DNA from 2 places in the Vibrio sp. R10-SG3-ISO3 genome. Region 2 is predicted to be linked to the other one. Evidence: predicted binding sites of a transcription regulator. Region 2 holds the regulator's gene; the other holds the start of a gene.
The links. Region 2 encodes MetJ, which represses methionine synthesis genes. Its sites were predicted from a motif close to TTAGACNTNTANANGTCTAA; they were not measured.
Positions count from the first base shown of each region.

Region 1: a site for MetJ is predicted at 7,824-7,843, ahead of metK (methionine adenosyltransferase). Genes of this name have one in related genera too.

Region 1 is NZ_JCBDHE010000010.1:51-9,905, reverse strand. It holds gene AC6R1A_RS01395 (LysE/ArgO family amino acid transporter) at 17-643, shown strand; gene mscS (small-conductance mechanosensitive channel MscS) at 704-1,567, opposite strand; gene fbaA (class II fructose-bisphosphate aldolase) at 1,741-2,817, opposite strand; gene AC6R1A_RS01380 (phosphoglycerate kinase) at 2,983-4,143, opposite strand; gene epd (erythrose-4-phosphate dehydrogenase) at 4,329-5,375, opposite strand; gene tkt (transketolase) at 5,566-7,560, opposite strand; gene metK (methionine adenosyltransferase) at 7,919-9,073, shown strand; partial or broken gene AC6R1A_RS01360 (DUF2189 domain-containing protein) at 9,559-9,855, shown strand, end outside.
Region 2 is NZ_JCBDHE010000002.1:2,928-12,782, forward strand. It holds gene glpX (class II fructose-bisphosphatase) at 1-709, opposite strand, end outside; gene zapB (cell division protein ZapB) at 1,026-1,268, shown strand; gene metF (methylenetetrahydrofolate reductase) at 1,336-2,226, opposite strand; gene AC6R1A_RS00100 (bifunctional aspartate kinase/homoserine dehydrogenase II) at 2,452-4,866, opposite strand; gene AC6R1A_RS00105 (O-succinylhomoserine (thiol)-lyase) at 4,866-6,032, opposite strand; gene metJ (met regulon transcriptional regulator MetJ) at 6,292-6,609, shown strand; gene AC6R1A_RS00115 (malic enzyme-like NAD(P)-binding protein) at 6,723-8,003, opposite strand; gene rpmE (50S ribosomal protein L31) at 8,244-8,465, opposite strand; gene priA (primosomal protein N') at 8,791-9,855, shown strand, end outside.

The sequences.
Region 1 (9,855 bases), on a different contig from region 2:
AAAAAGAGAGGTTATCGTGAGTTTCTGGTTAATGCTGCAAGGGTTTGGCTTAGGGGCCAGTATGATTATCCCCATTGGCGCGCAAAATGCTTACGTACTGAATCAAGGCATCAAACGTCAACACCACCTGACTACGGCGACGATCTGCAGCTTTCTCGACATGCTGTTTATCTCTGTCGGTATTTTTGGCGGCGGGGCGATTCTGTCACAAAATGAGACCTTGCTGACTTTAGTGACCATCGGCGGCATTCTGTTTCTCGGCTACTATGGGTTTCTTTCTCTGAAAAGTGCGCTGGCCTCCCACAGCGAAGGGCTACAAAGCAGTGAGCTATCGCGCGGTCGTAAAGCGGTCATTTTAGGCGCGCTCGCCGTCACCGTATTCAATCCGCACCTTTATCTCGATACCGTGGTTATTTTGGGATCCATCGGCGGCCAATTCGAAGGTCAGGAGCGACTCTCTTTCGCCATCGGTACTATCTTGGCGTCCTTTGTGTGGTTTTACGGGCTGTCGATTGGCGCCGCTAAATTGGCGCCCACCTTATCCAAACCTAGAGTAAAACAAGTGATTGATTTTCTGGTCGGTACCATGATGTGGGTCATCGCGGGCATGCTCGCCAAGCACTTGCTGCAAGGCTGGGGATGAGTGGATAAAACAAAGCGAGGCTCAAGGGCCTCGCTTTTCGCTTTACGTCGTTCAATCGTATTAGTCGACTTTGTTGAGATGCACGTCCATTTGTGGGAATGGAATCTCAATACCCGCCGCATCCAACGCTTCTTTAATGTTTTGCATGGCGTCGAAGTAAACCCCCCAGTAGTCCGCCGTTTTCACCCAAGGACGAACCACAAAGTTCACCGAAGAATCCGCCAAAGCGAGAACACCAATCGTGATATCTGGATTTTTCAAGATACGCGGATCTTTTTCCAACGTTTCACGGATCACTTGCTTGGTCTGCTTAAGATCTGCCTTGTAGGAAACGCCAATCACGAGATCAACACGTCGCGTTTCATGACGAGAGTAGTTGGTGATCGCACCGCCGATAACGCCAGCGTTTGGCACCACGACCATTTTGTTGTCAGGCGTTTTCAGCACCGTTTGGAAGATTTGGATGGAATCAACGCTGCCTGCCACACCGGCAATCTCAACATAATCACCGGATTTGAAAGGACGAAACGCAACAATCAACACACCCGCTGCGAAGTTAGACAGCGAGCCTTGCAACGCTAAACCAACCGCAAGACCGGCCGCACCGATAACCGCAACCACAGACGCCGTTTGAACACCAATTCGGCCAAGCGCGGCAATCAACACAATCACAAAGAGTAGGTAGCGAACCAGACCATGAATAAAGTCGACGACCGCTTTATCCATCTGCTTCTTCTCTAAAACTTTAGATATGCTGTTAGCAATGCTTTTAACAATGATGTTACCAATAAACAGTATAGCGATCGCAGAAATGATGTTCACACCATACTGAATCAGTAAATCTGAATTGTTATTTAGCCAAGATTCGGCGTGAGACAAGCTGTCGATGATTGGCGTTTCAATCCCTGTTGATTCTTCTGCCATACTCTCTTTCCTCTATTAAAGTGACTTAGTTGAATAGTTGTAGCTTACAGATTACGCAAAGCCATGGTATTTCGCCAGAGTTTATAACAATTTATATTCATTTGTATTAAAAAGCGGACACAAAAAAAGCCGCTCGATGAGCGGCTTCTTATCAATCAAAGTGACGGGCTGAATTACAGAACATCAACCGCGTTTAGGTCAGCAAATGCTTTCTCTAGACGAGCAACCATTGAAGCTTGACCAGCACGTAGCCATACGCGTGGATCGTAGTACTTCTTGTTTGGCGCATCTTCGCCAGTTGGGTTACCGATTTGACCTTGTAGGTAATCGTGGTTTTCCGCTTCGTACTTACGGATACCGTCCCATGTTGCCCACTGAGTATCAGTATCGATGTTCATTTTGATGACACCGTAGCTGATTGACTCTTGGATTTCTGCTTCAGTTGAACCAGAACCACCGTGGAATACGAAGTTTAGTGCGTTAGGTGCAATACCAAACTTCTCAGCACAGTACGCTTGAGAGTCACGTAGGATAGTTGGAGTCAGTACAACGTTACCTGGCTTGTAAACGCCGTGTACGTTACCGAAAGACGCTGCGATAGTGAAACGAGGGCTGATTGCCACCAATTTCTCGTAAGCGTAAGCCACGTCTTCTGGAGAAGTGTACAGCTCAGATGCGTCCATGTGTGAGTTGTCAACGCCGTCTTCTTCACCACCAGTACAGCCTAGTTCGATTTCTAGCGTCATACCCATTTTCGCCATGCGAGCTAGGTATTTTGCTGAGATCTCGATGTTCTCTTCTAGAGACTCTTCAGAAAGGTCAATCATGTGAGAAGAAAAAAGTGGCTTGCCAGTTTGAGCGAAGAACTCTTCACCCGCATCTAGTAGACCGTCGATCCAAGGAAGCAGTTTTTTCGCTGCGTGGTCAGTGTGAAGAATAACAGGCACACCGTAAGATTCTGCAACAGCGTGAACGTACTTCGCGCCAGCAACTGCGCCAAGCACTTGTGCGTCTTGACCTTCAAGTTTTAGACCTTTACCCGCAAAGAAACCGGCACCGCCGTTAGAGAACTGAACCACAACAGGCGCTTTTACTTTCGCTGCTGCTTCTAGAACGCCGTTGATTGAGTCTGTGTTTACTACGTTCACTGCTGGTAGAGCGAAGTTGTTTTCCTTTGCAACTTCAAACACTTTCTGAACGTCATCGCCAGAGATAACACCTGGTTTTACGAAATCGAAGATCTTAGACATGGATTTAATCCTATTAGCTGTCATTTTTAAAAATGGTCGTTATAAAAATAAAACTTTTCAGTTTAAATTCTTGCAAACGTTTGCTCACAACTTGCGCTATTCTAGCAAAAATGTGATGTGCCGCAAACAAGAAAGCGGGAGAGAGACTCCCCCGCTTTCTATCAATTACTTAGCGCGTGCTTCTAGCATTTCAACCGCTGGAAGGACTTTACCTTCTACAAACTCAAGGAACGCACCGCCGCCCGTTGAGATGTAAGACACATCTGCTTTGATACCGAACTTGTCGATCGCCGCTAGCGTGTCACCACCGCCTGCAACAGAGAAACCTTCAGACGCTGCGATCGCTTCAGAGATACCTTTTGTGCCCGCTTCGAAGTTCTTGAATTCGAATACGCCCACAGGACCGTTCCAAAGGATGGTTTTCGCGTTCTTCAGAATCTCAGCCAATTGCGCGGTAGAGTTTGGACCTAGGTCGAAAATCATGTCGTCGTCTTGAACTTCAGATACGTCTTTGATTTCCGCTTCTGCGTTCTCATCAAATGCTTTTGCACAAGCAACGTCAGTCGCCACTGGAATCGCGCACTCTTCCATTAGCTTTTTCGCTGTGTCGACTAGGTCTGCCTCGTATAGCGATTTACCTACGTTGTGGCCAGCCGCTGCGATGAAGGTGTTAGCAATACCGCCACCGACAACCAGTTGGTCAGCGATTTTAGACAGAGACTCAAGCACAGTCAGCTTAGTCGACACTTTTGAACCACCAACGATAGCAACCATTGGACGCGCAGGCTTGTCCATTGCTTTACCTAGCGCTTCTAGCTCGTTCGCAAGTAGAGGACCTGCACACGCAACGTCGGCGTGCATACCCACACCGTGAGTTGATGCTTGTGCACGGTGAGCCGTACCGAATGCGTCCATTACGAAGATGTCACAAAGTGCAGCGTACTGCTTAGACAGTGCTTCGTCGTTTTTCTTCTCGCCAACGTTGAAACGAACGTTTTCTAGAACAACAAGCTCGCCCGCGTTCAGCTCTAGACCGTTTAGGTAGTCTTTCGCTAGCTTAACTTCGCAGTCAAGTGCATCGTTTAGGTAGTTTACGACAGGTTGTAGAGAGAACTCTTCCGCGTATTCACCCTCTGTTGGGCGACCTAGGTGAGAAGTAACCATCACTTTCGCGCCTGCTTCTAGGCAGTGCTTGATTGTTGGTAGAGACGCGAGGATACGCGCATCAGAAGTTACTTTGCCGTCTTTTACTGGCACGTTTAGGTCAGCACGGATGAATACACGTTTACCTGCTAGATCCAGGTCAGTCATCTTGATTACAGACATGGTTTGTCCTCTCAACTATTCAAAAAATAAAGTTTTCAGTCACTCGGCAACCCTGCCAAGCCTATTAATTCTTCAAACTGGTTTTGATATGGAGATTATCAATATTTATTTCAAGGGTAAAAATAAATATTACTCCTTCGCCTTTCGGCGCTTCCAATCTAGGTAAAAATGACCGCTAAACGGCACTACCCAGCTTGTTCTGAAGCGGCCTGCATTGCGAGCGCAGTATCCAGCATGCGGTTCGCAAAGCCCCATTCGTTATCACACCAAACCAACATTTTGACTAGGTGCCCATTACTCACGCGAGTCTGGGAACCATCAACAATGGCACTGTGGGGATCGTGATTAAAGTCAATCGATACGAGCGGCGCTTCAGTATAGTCAACAATGCCGTGTAATGTACACTGAGATGCGTTAACAATGGTTTGATTTACGTCATTAACTTTCACATTCGTATTAATTGTGACACTTAAATCCATCGCTGTGACGTTTACCGTGGGAACGCGCACGGATATGGCTTCGAATTTGTTGGAAAATTTCGGGAAGATTCTTTCAATCCCTTTGTGCAATTTCGTATCAACTGGAATGATGGATTGGCTGGCGGCTCGAGTACGACGCAAATCATTGTGATACGCATCAATCACCTGCTGATCATTCATTGAGGAATGAATGGTGGTGATCGTGCCAGAGTCGATACCAAAAGCATCATCCAACGCTTTGATGATAGGGACAATACAGTTGGTCGTACACGAACCGTTAGAAACGACGCGATGCTCTGCGGTTAATGTTTCATGGTTCACGCCATAGATGATGGTGTGGTCGAGATCACTGGCGCCTGGGTGGGAGAAAAGCACTTTTTTAGCGCCGGCTTTGATGTGCGCTTGGCCATCGGCTTGCGAGCCATAGACACCGGTGCAGTCGAGTACCATATCGACCTCAAGATCGCGCCAAGGCAGTAGCTCTATGTCGTTTAGGTGCAAAATCCGAATCGAATCAAAGTCGCCACTCTCCACGACGCCGTGATGAATATAGATATGCTCTTGGTCATGGGTGATTTTTTTGCCAAAACGACCGTGGCTCGTATCGTATTGCAGTAAGTGCGCCATCGCATCAGGCTGTGCCAACTCGTTGACCGCGACCACTTTGATCTGCTGATGTTTGCCGCTCTCGTAAACCGCGCGCAACACATTACGACCGATACGTCCAAATCCATTGATCGCAATTTTAAGCATCCTTTCCTCACCCTACCTGATTTTCGTGTCACAGATAGTAACTGAGCCCGTGCCCAGATGCGAGTTCCAATCCCCGAAACCGCATATTTCTAGGCACTAGGAACTAGGAACTAGGAACTAGGAACTAGGAACTACAATAAAAAAACCGAGCCACTCACGACTCGGTTTCCTTCAAACTACATCGCCACAATTAAGCAAGCAGTTCCTTCGCTGTGTTCACAACGTTTTCTGTCGTGAATCCAAACAGCTTGAACAGTTCTCCAGCAGGCGCTGATTCACCGAAGGTTGTCATACCGATGATCTTGCCGCCAAAGCCGACATACTTGTACCAGAAGTCCGCAATACCCGCTTCGATAGCGATACGTGCTGTTACGTCTGCTGGCAGTACGGATTCACGGTACGCTGCGTCTTGCTTATCGAACGCATCCGTCGATGGCATAGACACCACGCGTACTTGCTTGCCTTCAGCAGTAAGCTGCGCCGCCGCTTCAACAGCCAGTTCCACTTCAGAACCGGTGGCGATAAGGATAAGCTCTGGCTTGCCCGCGCAATCTTTTAGGATGTAACCACCCTTAGCGATGTTAGCCACTTGCTCAGCGTCACGCGCTTGCTGCTCGAGGTTTTGACGAGAAAAAATCAGAGACGTTGGGCCATCTTTACGCTCAATCGCCAATTTCCAAGCGACCGCAGATTCCACTTGGTCACATGGACGCCATGTGCTCATGTTTGGCGTTAGGCGAAGTGACGCCATTTGCTCAACGGGTTGGTGCGTTGGGCCATCTTCACCCAAACCAATCGAGTCATGCGTGTATACTTGGATGTTCTGAATTTTCATCAGCGCGGCCATACGCATCGCGTTACGAGCGTACTCCATAAACATCAAGAAGGTCGCACCGTAAGGGACAAAACCGCCATGCAGCGCAATACCATTCATGATGGCCGTCATACCGAACTCACGCACACCGTAGTGAATGTAGTTACCTGAGAAATCGTCTGCTTCCAGTGATTTTGAGCCCGACCACATGGTCAAGTTGGATGGCGCAAGGTCCGCCGAACCGCCCATAAACTCAGGCAGCATTTTACCGAACGCTTCAAGCGCATTTTGAGACGCTTTGCGCGAGGCAATGTTAGCTGGGTTGGCTTGCAGATCAGCAATGATTTGATTCGCTTTCTCTTCCCATTGCGCAGGAAGCTCACCGTTGAGACGACGTTTCAGCTCCGCCGCTTCTGTTGGGTACGCCGCTGCGTAAGCCTCAAACTGAGCGTTCCACGCCGCTTCAGATGCTGCGCCTGCGGTTTTCGCATCCCACTGCTCGTATACGTCTGCTGGAATCTCAAACGCTGGGTGCTCCCAACCTAGGAACTCACGCGCAGCTTTGATTTCGTCTGCACCTAGTGGCGCGCCGTGACAATCGTGAGAGCCCGCTTTGTTTGGTGAACCAAAACCAATGATGGTCTTAGTACAAATCAGAGTAGGACGAGGGTCCGCTTTCGCGGCAGTGATGGCGGCGTTGATCGCCTCAGCATCATGACCATCGACAGCTGGAATAACGTGCCAACCGTAAGCTTCAAAGCGTTTTGGTGTATCGTCAGAGAACCAACCTTCCACTTCACCATCAATCGAGATGCCATTGTCATCCCAAAAAGCGATCAGCTTGCCAAGGCCCAGAGTGCCCGCTAGTGAACATGCTTCGTGAGAGATCCCTTCCATCAAACAGCCATCACCCATGAATACGTAGGTGAAGTGGTCGATGATGTCATGGCCTTCTTTATTGAACTGCGCCGCTAATGCTTTCTCTGCCAGCGCCATGCCCACTGCGTTTGTGATGCCCTGACCAAGAGGACCAGTGGTGGTTTCTACGCCCGGTGCATAACCATATTCTGGGTGGCCCGGCGTTTTTGAATGAAGCTGACGGAAGTTTTTCAGATCGTCAATAGACAGCTCGTAACCACTTAGGTGCAGCAAAGAGTAAATCAGCATTGAGCCGTGGCCGTTTGATAGCACGAAACGGTCGCGGTTTGCCCATTCTGGGTTCGCTGGGTTGTGGTTTAAGTGTGAACGCCAAAGAACTTCGGCGATATCCGCCATCCCCATCGGTGCGCCTGGGTGACCGGAATTAGCTTGTTGAACACCATCCATGCTAAGTGCACGAATTGCATTGGCCAAGTGTTTACGAGAAGACATGTCTGCTCCTGAATGCATTAAGCGAATTGATAACTAAGGTGGGCGATAATTCTCGCAGAGCATCTACGCAGGTGCAATCGATTACTGTCTAATCAGCGCCAGATCTAAGATATTTATTGCAAATTTCTCGAGGACCGCCGGTTTTCGTTACTGTTTGATGCAAACGATTGCTCTTTACCTCACGCGGCGGATTGAGAAAAATACGCGTTTTTACTCTACTTAAATCACAAAAATAACTTGTAATTCGAGCACGCAAAACTAGAATAGACGTCTAGATGTAGATACACCTACATAATTTAACCTTATTTTTGTGCTGGGCGAGCAATGACGCCCATCCAACAGATTAAATGGAGCTCTCATGGCTAAGCACCTGTTTACTTCTGAATCCGTATCAGAAGGCCATCCAGATAAAATTGCAGACCAAATCTCAGATGCGGTTCTCGATGCGATCCTCGAGCAAGATCCAAAAGCTCGCGTAGCGTGTGAAACCTACGTCAAGACCGGTATGGTCATGGTCGGCGGTGAAATCACCACTTCTGCATGGGTAGACATCGAAGAGTTAACACGCCAAACCGTACGTGAAATTGGCTACGTTCACTCTGACATGGGCTTTGACGCGGATTCGTGTGCAGTGCTAAACACCATCGGTAAACAGTCTCCAGACATCAACCAAGGTGTCGACAAAGCGGATCCAAAAGAGCAAGGTGCCGGTGACCAAGGCATCATGTTTGGTTACGCATGTAACGAGACTGAAGTCCTCATGCCAGCGCCTATCACTTACTCACACCGCCTAGTGCAAAAGCAAGCGGAAGTACGTAAGAACGGCACACTGCCATGGTTGCGTCCAGATGCAAAATCTCAGGTTACGTTCCAGTACAACGAAGGTAAGATCGTTGGTATCGATGCGGTCGTACTGTCAACTCAGCACTGTGACTCTATCTCAACGCCGGATCTGCGCGAAGCGGTAATGGAAGAGATCATCAAACCTGTTCTACCGGCTGAGTGGCTCAACAAAGACACTAACTTCTTCATCAACCCAACCGGTCGTTTTGTTATCGGTGGCCCAATGGGCGACTGTGGTTTGACCGGTCGTAAGATCATCGTTGATACCTACGGCGGCGCAGCGCGTCACGGTGGTGGTGCATTCTCTGGTAAAGATCCATCGAAAGTAGACCGTAGTGCCGCTTACGCAGCACGCTACGTGGCGAAAAACATCGTCGCGGCGGGTATGGCAGATCGCTGTGAAATCCAATTGTCTTACGCAATCGGTGTTGCGGATCCAACGTCTATCATGGTGGAAACGTTCGGTACTGAGAAAGTCTCGCACGACATCATCATTGAAGCGGTACGTCAGTTCTTCGATCTACGTCCATACGGCCTGCAAGAGATGCTGAACCTACTTCAGCCAATCTACAAGAAGACCGCCGCTTACGGCCACTTCGGTCGTGAAGAGTTCCCTTGGGAAGCGACGAATAAAGCCGCAGAACTGCGTGACTTCGCTGGTCTCAAGTAATCACTGAGCCACACTATTTCAGGGCTTTTGGTTCGCCAAAAGCCCTTTCTTTTGCCTGCTATCTGGCCTCCTCGCTCGCTGTGCTCACCCCGACCTCGCATCCCCACCCATCATTGAACAAAATTTAACCTCCCAGGTTGTAATTTACGCCATTGAGGTCAATAGTTAACAATATGTTAAATGAACGCATCCAAGGATGACGTCTTTACGTATAAAACCAGACGTGACTGCCATCCCCTCTGCGCCGAGTAACACGCGCAAAGCTTGTGTTCAGATCACGGCACCAACATAAAACTGAGAGTTCACACCCTTTAACGTCAGCGTCTAGGAGCACATCAGCGAATCGGGTCAGCACTCTCTCGTGTTTGCGAACGGCTTGCGTTTAAAAACGTCTTCTGTTTACAAATACATAACAACCCCTTTTCTCGGCCACCAGTAAAAAGGCAAAGAAGAGGATGAGAATCGAGATTGATCAAGGAGGAGTTATGCCTCGTACGGTTAACCCACATGACTTCAAAGAGCAAAAACATAAGGAAGTCAGCGACCACGAATACGCGCGCACCATACCGTGTAATCAGGTCAGTATCTCTGCCCCATTTCATTGGCTCGCGCTCGGCTTGCACGACTTTGTTCGCATGCCGCTGATTAGCGCTTTCTACGGCTTGTGCTTTATGGCGGCGGCCATCGGCATTGTTCTCCTCGTCCAGTGGCAAGGCACCCACCTTGTGGTGATGCCCAGTCTGGTCGTCTATATGCTCATCGGGCCTTTTTTAGCGCTCGGT
Region 2 (9,855 bases):
CTTCATGTCTAGGTAGCAAACGGCCATGCATATCACCATCGAGTGCACGGATCACAGCGGCAGACACCACACCTTCTGGTGCGCCGCCAATGCAGTACATCATGTCGACTTCACTGTCAGGCAGGCAGGTAAGAATGGAGGCGGCCACGTCACCATCAGGTACGGCAAAAACGCGTACCCCCATTGCTTGCATCTCAGCAATCACCTTATCGTGACGCGGTTTTGCTAAGGTGATCACCACAAGTCGATCGAGCGGCTTGTTGAGCGCTTCAGCGACGTTAATAAGGTTCTCTTTGAGTGGTTTATTGAGGTCGATACAGCCTTTTGCGCCTGGCCCCACAACCAGTTTTTCCATGTACATATCTGGGGCTTTTAAGAAGCTGCCTTTTTCACCTGCGGCCAGAACAGCCAGCGCATTGGACTGGCCCATGGCTGTCATGCGGGTCCCTTCAATTGGGTCAACCGCGATATCGACACAATCACCACCTGTCCCTACTTTTTCACCGATATACAGCATAGGCGCATCATCGATCTCGCCTTCACCAATGACAATCTCACCTTCGATTTCTGTTTTATTAAGCAGGGTACGCATCACTTCGACAGCGGCACCGTCGGCGGCGTTCTTATCGCCACGGCCAAGCCATTTATAACCCGCTAGGGCTGCGCCTTCGGTAATTCTAGAGAATGCCATTGCTAAATCGCGTTTCATGATGACTCCAACTGGTAGGAAAAACTGAACAAAATTAAATCGCCGCGATTTTAGCACATCACTAGGGAAACGTTTGCCTTTTTGGTTCAGCAGGGTTGAACTGGATCAAACCAGGGGCAGGAAAACGGGCGGAACTATTCATTCTTCTGGTCTTGTAAACTCTGAGTCAAATTGCGTTGTTTTTTTAATCGAATGACGCAGATTTGCAAATATAGGGCGTGTTTAAAGCGGCTTGGCTGAGTAGAATGGAAGGTAAATGGGTTTGTCATGTCGTATGACCCAACCATCCAGAGAATGATTAAAAAGGTAGGCAACGATGTCTTTTGAAGTACTAGAAAAACTAGAAGCAAAAATCCAAACCGCGGTTGATACTATCACTCTGCTTCAAATGGAAGTGGAAGAGCTTAAAGAAGAAAAGCAGAAGCTAGCAAATGAAGCGAACGAGCTGCGTACAAGCCGTGAAGAGTTGGTCGCGCAAAATCAGCAGATGCAGCAAGAACACACAGCATGGCAAGAGCGCATCCGCAGCTTGCTAGGTAAGATGGAAGACGTTGAGTAATCATCGTTTCTGTAGACTAAAAAGGGTTGGCACAGCGCCAACCCTTTTTGCTTTGGTATCTGTCAGATTAGACCTGAGGGCGCACGCCCAAAGTGTGGCAAAGTGCGTAGGTCATTTCGGCGCGGTTGAGAGTGTAGAAGTGGAAATCTTTCACACCTTCACGACTTAGGATACGCACCATGTCGATGGCTTGGCTCGCACCCACCAATTGGCGAGTGGTTGGGTCGTCATCCAGCCCTTCAAATTGTTTCGCCATCCAGCCAGGGACTTTGACGTTATTCTGCGCGGCAAAACGTGAAGCTTGTTTAAAGTTGGAAACAGGAAGGATGCCCGGAACAATTTCGACATCAATGCCAGCCGCAACACTGCGATCACGAAAGCGTAGGTAGCTCTCTACATCAAAAAAGAACTGAGTAATGGCGCGGTTTGCGCCTGCATCGACTTTGCGCTTGAGGTTCAGCAGATCCGACTGCGCACTTTTTGCTTCAGGGTGTACCTCGGGAAAGGCTGCAACAGAGATATCAAAGTCGTGACGTGATTTAAGCAGTTCCACGAGATCGGAGGCGTACATATCCGGTTTGCCACCACCAGGAGGAATATCACCGCGCAGTGCGACGATGCTTTCAATACCATTGTTCCAGTAATCGTCAGCAATCTGAATGAGCTCGTCACGGCTGGCATCGATACAAGTGAGATGAGGGGCAGCAATTAGGCCGGTCTCGGCTTTGATCTCTTTAATGATGGAGTGAGTGCGATCGCGCTCGCCGGAGTTGGCGCCGTAGGTAACAGAGACAAATTTAGGCTTTAGGGTTTTGAGGCGATGAACCGAGTTCCACAGCGTCTCTTCCATTTTTTCGCTGCTCGGAGGAAAGAACTCGAATGACACATTGATGTTGTTCGATAGCTCGGCAATATTTTGGTTTAAAGCGTCAATATGACTCGCGTGTGTGTATCCCATCTTTCTCTCTCCGTGTGGCGACCCTATCCGTAGGTAACTGCAGCCCCAACATTCAATTTGATTAAATCGACGTTTAGACGTCTATATGTCCACAGGATGTATTGAATACGTTTTAATGTCAACACTCCCACCATGAATTTTTTTCAAGTTCACAATGAGAGAATTTGAAGTGCGCGCAGAACGACGCCCGAATAAGAAAACAGGTTGCCGAAGCAACCTGTGAAACTAGAGAAAACTGGACAACAAGTTAAGGTCTGATTGAATCGCGCCTGAGGTCACTTCTCGACCCGCCCCCGGTCCGCGAATGACCAGTGGGTTGTCCTTATACCATTTGCTCTCAATCGCAAAGATGTTGTCGCATGGTAACAGGTTGGCCAAGGCGTGCTCTTTGCTGAGTGCTTCGACACCCACTCGAGCTTTACCGTTCTTTTCCAGTCTGGCGACGTAGCGTAGCACTTTGTCTTCACGTTGCGCTTTCTCTAGCCTTTCTGCTAGCTGTTCGCTGAGCTGTTGGCTGTTATCGAGAAAGTCATCCAGTGAGAGTTCGGCCAGTTCATCGGGCACTAAGCTCTCGACTTTGACCGATTCAGGTTCAATCTCGAGACCGGCTTCTCTGGCTAAGATGACCAGCTTGCGCATTACGTCAGAGCCATCGAGATCTTGCCTAGGGTCTGGCTCTGTTAAGCCTTGCTGCCACGCTAAATCGACCAACTCGGCAAACGGTACGCTGCCATCATATTGTTGGAACAACCAAGAGAGGGTGCCAGAGAAAATCCCTGAGACCGCATAAATGACATCGCCACTCTCACGCAAATCGCGCACAGTGTGGTTTATCGGCAAGCCTGCACCGACGGTGGCATTGTAGAGCCAATGGCGGTTTATTTTGGCAAACGCATCTTGCACTTGGTGGTAGTAAGCACTTGAGGCTGAGCCGGCAACCTTATTAGCAGAGATAAGATGCATACCTTGCTCAGCGATATCGAGGTAGCGCTCAGCTAACTCTTTGCTCGCCGTCACGTCGAGTACGACCACATCGTCATAGCCCTGAATCGCACCGAGGCGCTGAATCCACTCGCCTTGCTGATATGGGATAGACTCTTCATCGAAATGCTCACTGACCGCGCTAGGTTCGATGCCTTGGTCATTAAACCAATAGGTTTGACTGTCGATCACCGCCACGAGCTCAAAACTCATTCCACGACGCTTTTCTAGCTCTGCTTTTTGTTCTGCAAACAGGGTTAACCAACTGGAGCCAATGTTGCCTTTGCCGCATAGGGCGATGCCGACTCGTTTTTGTGCTTGGAAAAGTTGATTGTGAATCGCCTTAACGAGTGGTTCGGTTTCGGTGCGGCGTAAGACAGCCACCAAGCTGAGACCGGAACGAGATTCAGAGATGAACTCGACAGGCGATGACTTGAGCTTCTGGTAAAAGCCGTAACAGTGGTTGGCGTTGTTGGTGACACCAGCGCCTACGGCAGCGACAAGGGCGTAGCCCTCCTTGAGTTTAATTTCTGCTGCGATGGCGGAATCTTGTAAGAAGCCTAAAGCGCCCCCTGCAATTTCCGAGGTATAAGCAAGGCGTAATGAGTGCTTATCCGCTTGGACTTCATAAGTCAAAGGTTCAAGTTGGGCGCGTTTCAAACTGCTCAGCACTTCTTTTTCCATGCGATTGAAATCATGTCCATAGGCGAAGTTTAACTGAATCAACAACACGTCATTGAGTGAGGAGATGATCTTGGCACCACGCCCAGAGGCGAGGACGCGCTCAATGCGGCTAGAGCCAGATTCAGGGTCGTAACTGCAGCGCAGGTGTAAGTCCATCGTACTTTGAGCGACAGGCTGCAAGGTACGGCTATGCAGCACGGGGGCGGCAAGGCGTGCCAGTTCACTTGCTTCATCCAGTCGCAATAGGGGCAGAAGACAAGCATCACTGACAAGGCGAGGGTCTGCGCTGTATACGCCAGCAACGTCACTCCAAATCGTGACGCGACTGACCTCTGCGAGCGCGCCAATCACGGTGGCAGAGTAATCGGATCCGTTTCGGCCAAGCAGCACGGTTTGGCCTGCTTGGTTTTGCGCCATAAAGCCGGTAAACACCAGACGACGCTGTGAGTGTTGCGCCAAAATTTCTTTCAGTAATGGGTAGGATTGGCCACGATCCACTTCAGGTTGCGTGCCGGTTTCTGCTCGTAAGAAAGTGCGAGAGTCTTGCGCGATGGCAGGTAAACCCGCTTGATTCAATAGCGCGGCCAGCAATCTTGAGGACCACATTTCACCGTGGCCAAGTACCGCAGCTCGCTCCGCCTCGCTTAACGGGGCGCTTAATTCACCGAGGGTGGTGAACTCGTCTTTGAGCGTCGCCAGCATGTGCGCTTGTTCGTCGTCACTGTCAATCAAGGCTTCGATAAGCCCTGTTTGGAATTGTCGTACCGACTGCAACGCTTCATGGGCAAGGCGGCCGTCTTTATAGAGCGCTTCGGTAAATTCAATCAAATGATTGGTGGTTTTACCGGCCGCTGAGACAACGATCAGATCATCGCTGCCAGAGTATTCTTTGAGTATGGTGACTACCCGGCGGTAGCACTCCGGATCCGCTAAGCTGCTACCACCAAATTTATGCAGTTGACGCGATGTCGTCATTACGCGGACTCCTTCACACAGTTAAAGGCTTGCTTGAGATCGTCAATCAGGTCATCGGCATCTTCAAGACCGACAGACAGACGCAGCAGTTGCTGAGAGACACCTGCCTCGGCCAACGCCTCTTCGCCCATCGCACGGTGGGTCATTGACGCTGGGTGACAAATGAGGCTTTCTACGCCGCCTAGCGATTCTGCAAGCGAGAAGAGTTTCAGCTCACCGACAAACTGTTTCAGTTCTTCAAAGCTGCCAGCGAACTCGAAGCTGAGCATAGAACCAAAGCCTGATTGTTGTTTCTTGGCGATGTCATGACCAGGGTGATCCGGCAAGCTTGGGTGATAGATGCGGCCAACCAGTGACTCTGTTTTCAGAAAGTCGAGAATGTTTGCCGAGCTTTGTTCGTGCACCTTCATTCGTGCGCCCAACGTGCGGATGCCACGCAGCGTCATGTAGCTATCAAACGGCGTGCCGGTGGCCCCAATGCAGTTGCCCCACCAAGCCAGTTCTTCAGCGTGCGCTTTGGTTTTGGTGATCACCACGCCGCCAATCACATCGGAGTGACCGTTGATGTATTTGGTGGTTGAGTGAATAACGAAATCGGCACCCAGTTCGAGTGGCTTCTGGAAAATCGGGGTTAAGAAGGTATTGTCAACCGCGACCAGCGCGCCAACTTGTTTCGCTTGCTGGCAAACTTTCTCGATATCCACCACACGCACCAAAGGATTTGATGGCGTTTCCAACAGGATAAGCTTGGGTTTCTGGTTGATGGCGGCGGTCAAGGCTGCGTCATCGGATTGGTCGACGAACAACACGTTGAAGTCGCCCTTTTGCGCGCGGGTATTGAAGAGTCGATAGGTGCCACCGTAGCAATCGTGTGGCGCGACAATCAAATCATCTGGACCGACAAACGCAGAGACCCAAAGGTTGAGCGCTGAGGTGCCACAATTGGTCACTACAGCGCCTTCTCCACCTTCTAACTCATACAGCGCCGTTTCAAGCAGGCCACGGTTCGGGTTACCAGAACGCGTGTAATCGTATTTCGGCACTTCACCAAACGCCGGAAAGCCATAATTGGTCGAGAGATAAATAGGGGGAACGACAGCGTGATGTTGGGTGTCTGACTCGATACCAGTACGTACCGCGATGGTGGCGGGTTTGCGCGTGCTCATAGCGTTTTCCTTGCGAACAGTAGTGACTTGTTTTAGGGAATGCGATATACCTGTTGCTTATCAGGTGTATCCGGCACCCAATGTGGTGTAGTGCTGCGACACACTCACAGTTTGGGCCGATTCACTCCTATCGCCAACCACTTTACTTCTCATTTTTTAAGACGTCAACACTTCTAGACGTCTATATGTCTTTGCTTGTAGCCATAAATACCGTTAAAATTGTGGTTTAAACACTCATACGCAAATATAAAGGTGCGCAATGGCAGACTGGAATGGCGAATACATTAGCCCATACGCAGAACACGGTAAGAAAAGTGAGCAAGTGAAAAAAATCACGGTCTCCATCCCACTTAAAGTCCTTAAGGTATTAACAGACGAGCGTACGCGCCGCCAGATCAACAACCTGCGTCATGCCACCAACAGTGAGTTGTTGTGTGAAGCGTTCTTGCACGCTTACACAGGTCAACCATTACCGACGGATGAAGATTTGCGTAAAGACCGTCCAGATGATATTCCCGCTGAAGTGAAAAAGCTGATGACGGAGATGGGGATTGAGTTTGAGGCGTTTGACGACTAACGCTCGCCCTGTTTTGCACCGAATTTGAATGCAAAAGCCGCTGACATCGTCAGCGGCTTTGTTGTTTTTGCTCAGCCAGAGGCAAAGGTCGTGGCTGGTAGTGGGCGTCAAGGTTACTCGATATCCATGTAATGGTCAGGCAGCTCAATGCGTGCCACCCCGGATTCTACCGCGGCTAACGCGACCGCTTTGGCGACGCGGGGGAGTAGTCTTGGGTCCATCGGTTTTGGAATAATGTAGTCTGGGCCAAACGAGAGTGAATCCACACCCGCGGCGGTCAGAACATTGGCAGGGACCTCTTCCTTCGCCAGTTGACGGATCGCCGCTACGGCAGCGAGCTTCATCTCATCGTTGATCTCGCTAGCACGTACATCCAGTGCGCCACGGAAAATAAACGGGAAGCAAAGTACGTTGTTGACTTGGTTCGGGTAGTCACTGCGACCTGTACCCATAATGAGGTCATTGCGTACATCATGAGCGAGCTCAGGTTTGATCTCAGGATCTGGGTTAGAGCAGGCAAACACGATGGGTTTGTCGGCCATCAATTTAAGATCATCTGGCGATAACAGGTTAGGACCAGAAACGCCAAGGAACAGATCGGCGCCTTCGATGACATCTTGCAGCGTACGTTTGTCGGTGTTGTTGGCAAACAGTTGTTTGTATTCGTTGAGATCATCACGTCGAGTGTGGATCACACCTTTGCGATCCAGCATGTAAATTTTCTCGCGCATCGCGCCGCACTTGATCAGCAGCTCCATACAAGCGATGGCAGCCGCACCGGCGCCCAGACAGACAATCACGGCGTCTTCCAGTTTTTTACCTTGCAGCTCAATGGCGTTTAACATGCCAGCAGCCGTCACAATGGCGGTACCGTGTTGGTCATCATGGAAGACTGGCACATCACAGCGCTCAATTAATTGTTTTTCGATTTCAAAGCAGTCTGGCGCTTTGATGTCTTCTAAGTTGATGCCGCCAAAGGTATCCGCGATGTTGGCGACCGTGTCGACAAACTCATCGATGGTGCGATGTTTGACTTCGATGTCGATGGAGTCCAAACCTGCAAAGCGCTTAAACAGCAGGGCTTTGCCTTCCATCACGGGCTTTGATGCCAGTGGGCCAAGATTACCTAGGCCAAGAATCGCTGTGCCGTTGGAGATCACTGCCACCATATTGCCTTTTGCAGTGTACTTATAGACATTATCGGGGTTTTGAGCGATCTCTCGTACCGGCTCGGCCACGCCTGGGCTGTAGGCGAGCGCGAGATCTTGCGCGGTTTCTGCTTGGGTGGTCAGCTCGACAGAGATCTTGCCTGGTTTTGGAAAGGCATGGTAGTCGAGCGCTTTTTGGCGAAATTGTTCTTCAGGGGTCAGGTCTTGACGGTGGTCATCAGGCATAGAAATAGGTACTCGTTAAAATGATTCAGCACAAAGGGGGTTAATCATTTTAGAGGAACTGAGTCAAGCTGCCTAGGTCAGAATGCGAGCGAGTAGGGTAATATGTGGGAAACGACTGGAGATTAGACCAGATAGAAAGAGATATGACTGCGGGTTTTGCTGTGAATAGGTTAATTGCTCTAAATTTCTGGCAACAAAAAAGGACGCCGCAGCGTCCTTTTTCCTATCCGCGAGAAGGAATTACTTCTTACCGCTTGATAGAGCACCGAAACGCTTGTTAAAGCGATCTACACGGCCGCCAGTATCAACGATACGCTGCTTACCAGTGTAGAATGGGTGACATTTGTCACATACGTCTAGGTGGATTGATTCTTTGTCTAGAGTAGATTTGAACTCAAATGTGTTGCCACAAGAACAAGTTGCTGCTACTGCTTTGTATTCTGGGTGGATTCCAGCTTTCATGGGGTAACCTCAATATAGGCCGTGTCGCTATCCGATTCAGAGCCGGACACCACACGTAGTTAATGTAAAATGGATTTAGGACACCGCTGCCAGAGCAGCCATATCTCTAAGGCGCGATATAGTAATGAATAGTACGCCTAGGATCAACCGATTTGGGGTAGAAATCGCTACTTTTTTAGCCGCTGCAGGAGAGGGAGACGCATGGATGTTATCGCGAAGTGGTGTTACCCGCGTCTCCTCATACAGACACTGAGATGCGCTGGCTTTTCTCACTCTGCCTTTTCCCTTAGACTAAACGCGTCATCGACCTGCAGTGAAAGACTGAATGAGACCCACCATCGCCCGAGTCGCGTTACCCGTACCACTAGATAAACAGTTTGACTATCAAATCCCTGGACACCTTTTTCCAGTGATCGGTGGGCGCGTGTCTGTGCCTTTTGGCCGTCAAACCTTAGTCGGTATCGTGACAGCCTTGGTGCAGCAGTCATCGCTGCCGATGGACAAAATCAAGCCGATTAAGCAGGTGCTCGACAGTCAACCTGTTTGGCCTGACTCGTTATATACCTTGTTGCACTGGTGCAGCCACTTTTACCAATATCCACTTGGCGACACCTTAGCCAATGCGATGCCCAGCGCCCTGCGTAAGGGAAAACCGGCCGACTTTACCGCCGTGGTGGAATGGCAACTGACGCCAACCGGACGCGATCAATTGATGCATGGATTTGGCCGAGCGGTTAAGCAAGCCAAAGTGATGCAGATGCTGCAACACGGACCGACGTCACACCAACGTTTTATTGATGAAGAGGTCAGCACTAGCGTGCTGCGCACGTTGACAGACAAAGGTTGGATTGAGTCGATTGAGCGCAAGCCTCATTTTGCCAAGTGGGGCACTGACATTGAAGCCGATGTCGAGAAACCAAAGCTGAATGAAGAGCAAGCAATCGCTATCGCGACGGTCAACAGTTTCAGCGGTTTTGGCTGCTTTTTGCTCGAAGGGGTGACCGGTTCAGGCAAAACCGAGGTATATCTCAACATGATTAAGCCAGTCCTCGAACGGGGTCAGCAGGCTTTGGTGTTGGTGCCGGAAATCGGTCTGACGCCGCAAACCATCAATCGCTTTCGAAAGCGTTTTAACGTGCCGATTGAGGTAGTACATTCTGGATTGAATGACACCGAGCGTCTCAATGCCTGGCTGTGTGCGCGCGATAAAGTGGCCGGCATTGTGATTGGGACGCGATCTGCATTGCTGACACCTTTTGCTGATCTGGGCATTATTATTGTCGATGAAGAGCACGATAGCTCTTACAAGCAGCAAGATAGCTTGCGCTACCATGCGCGCGATGTGGCGGTCATGCGCGCCAACAAAGAGCAGATCCCGATTGTGCTTGGT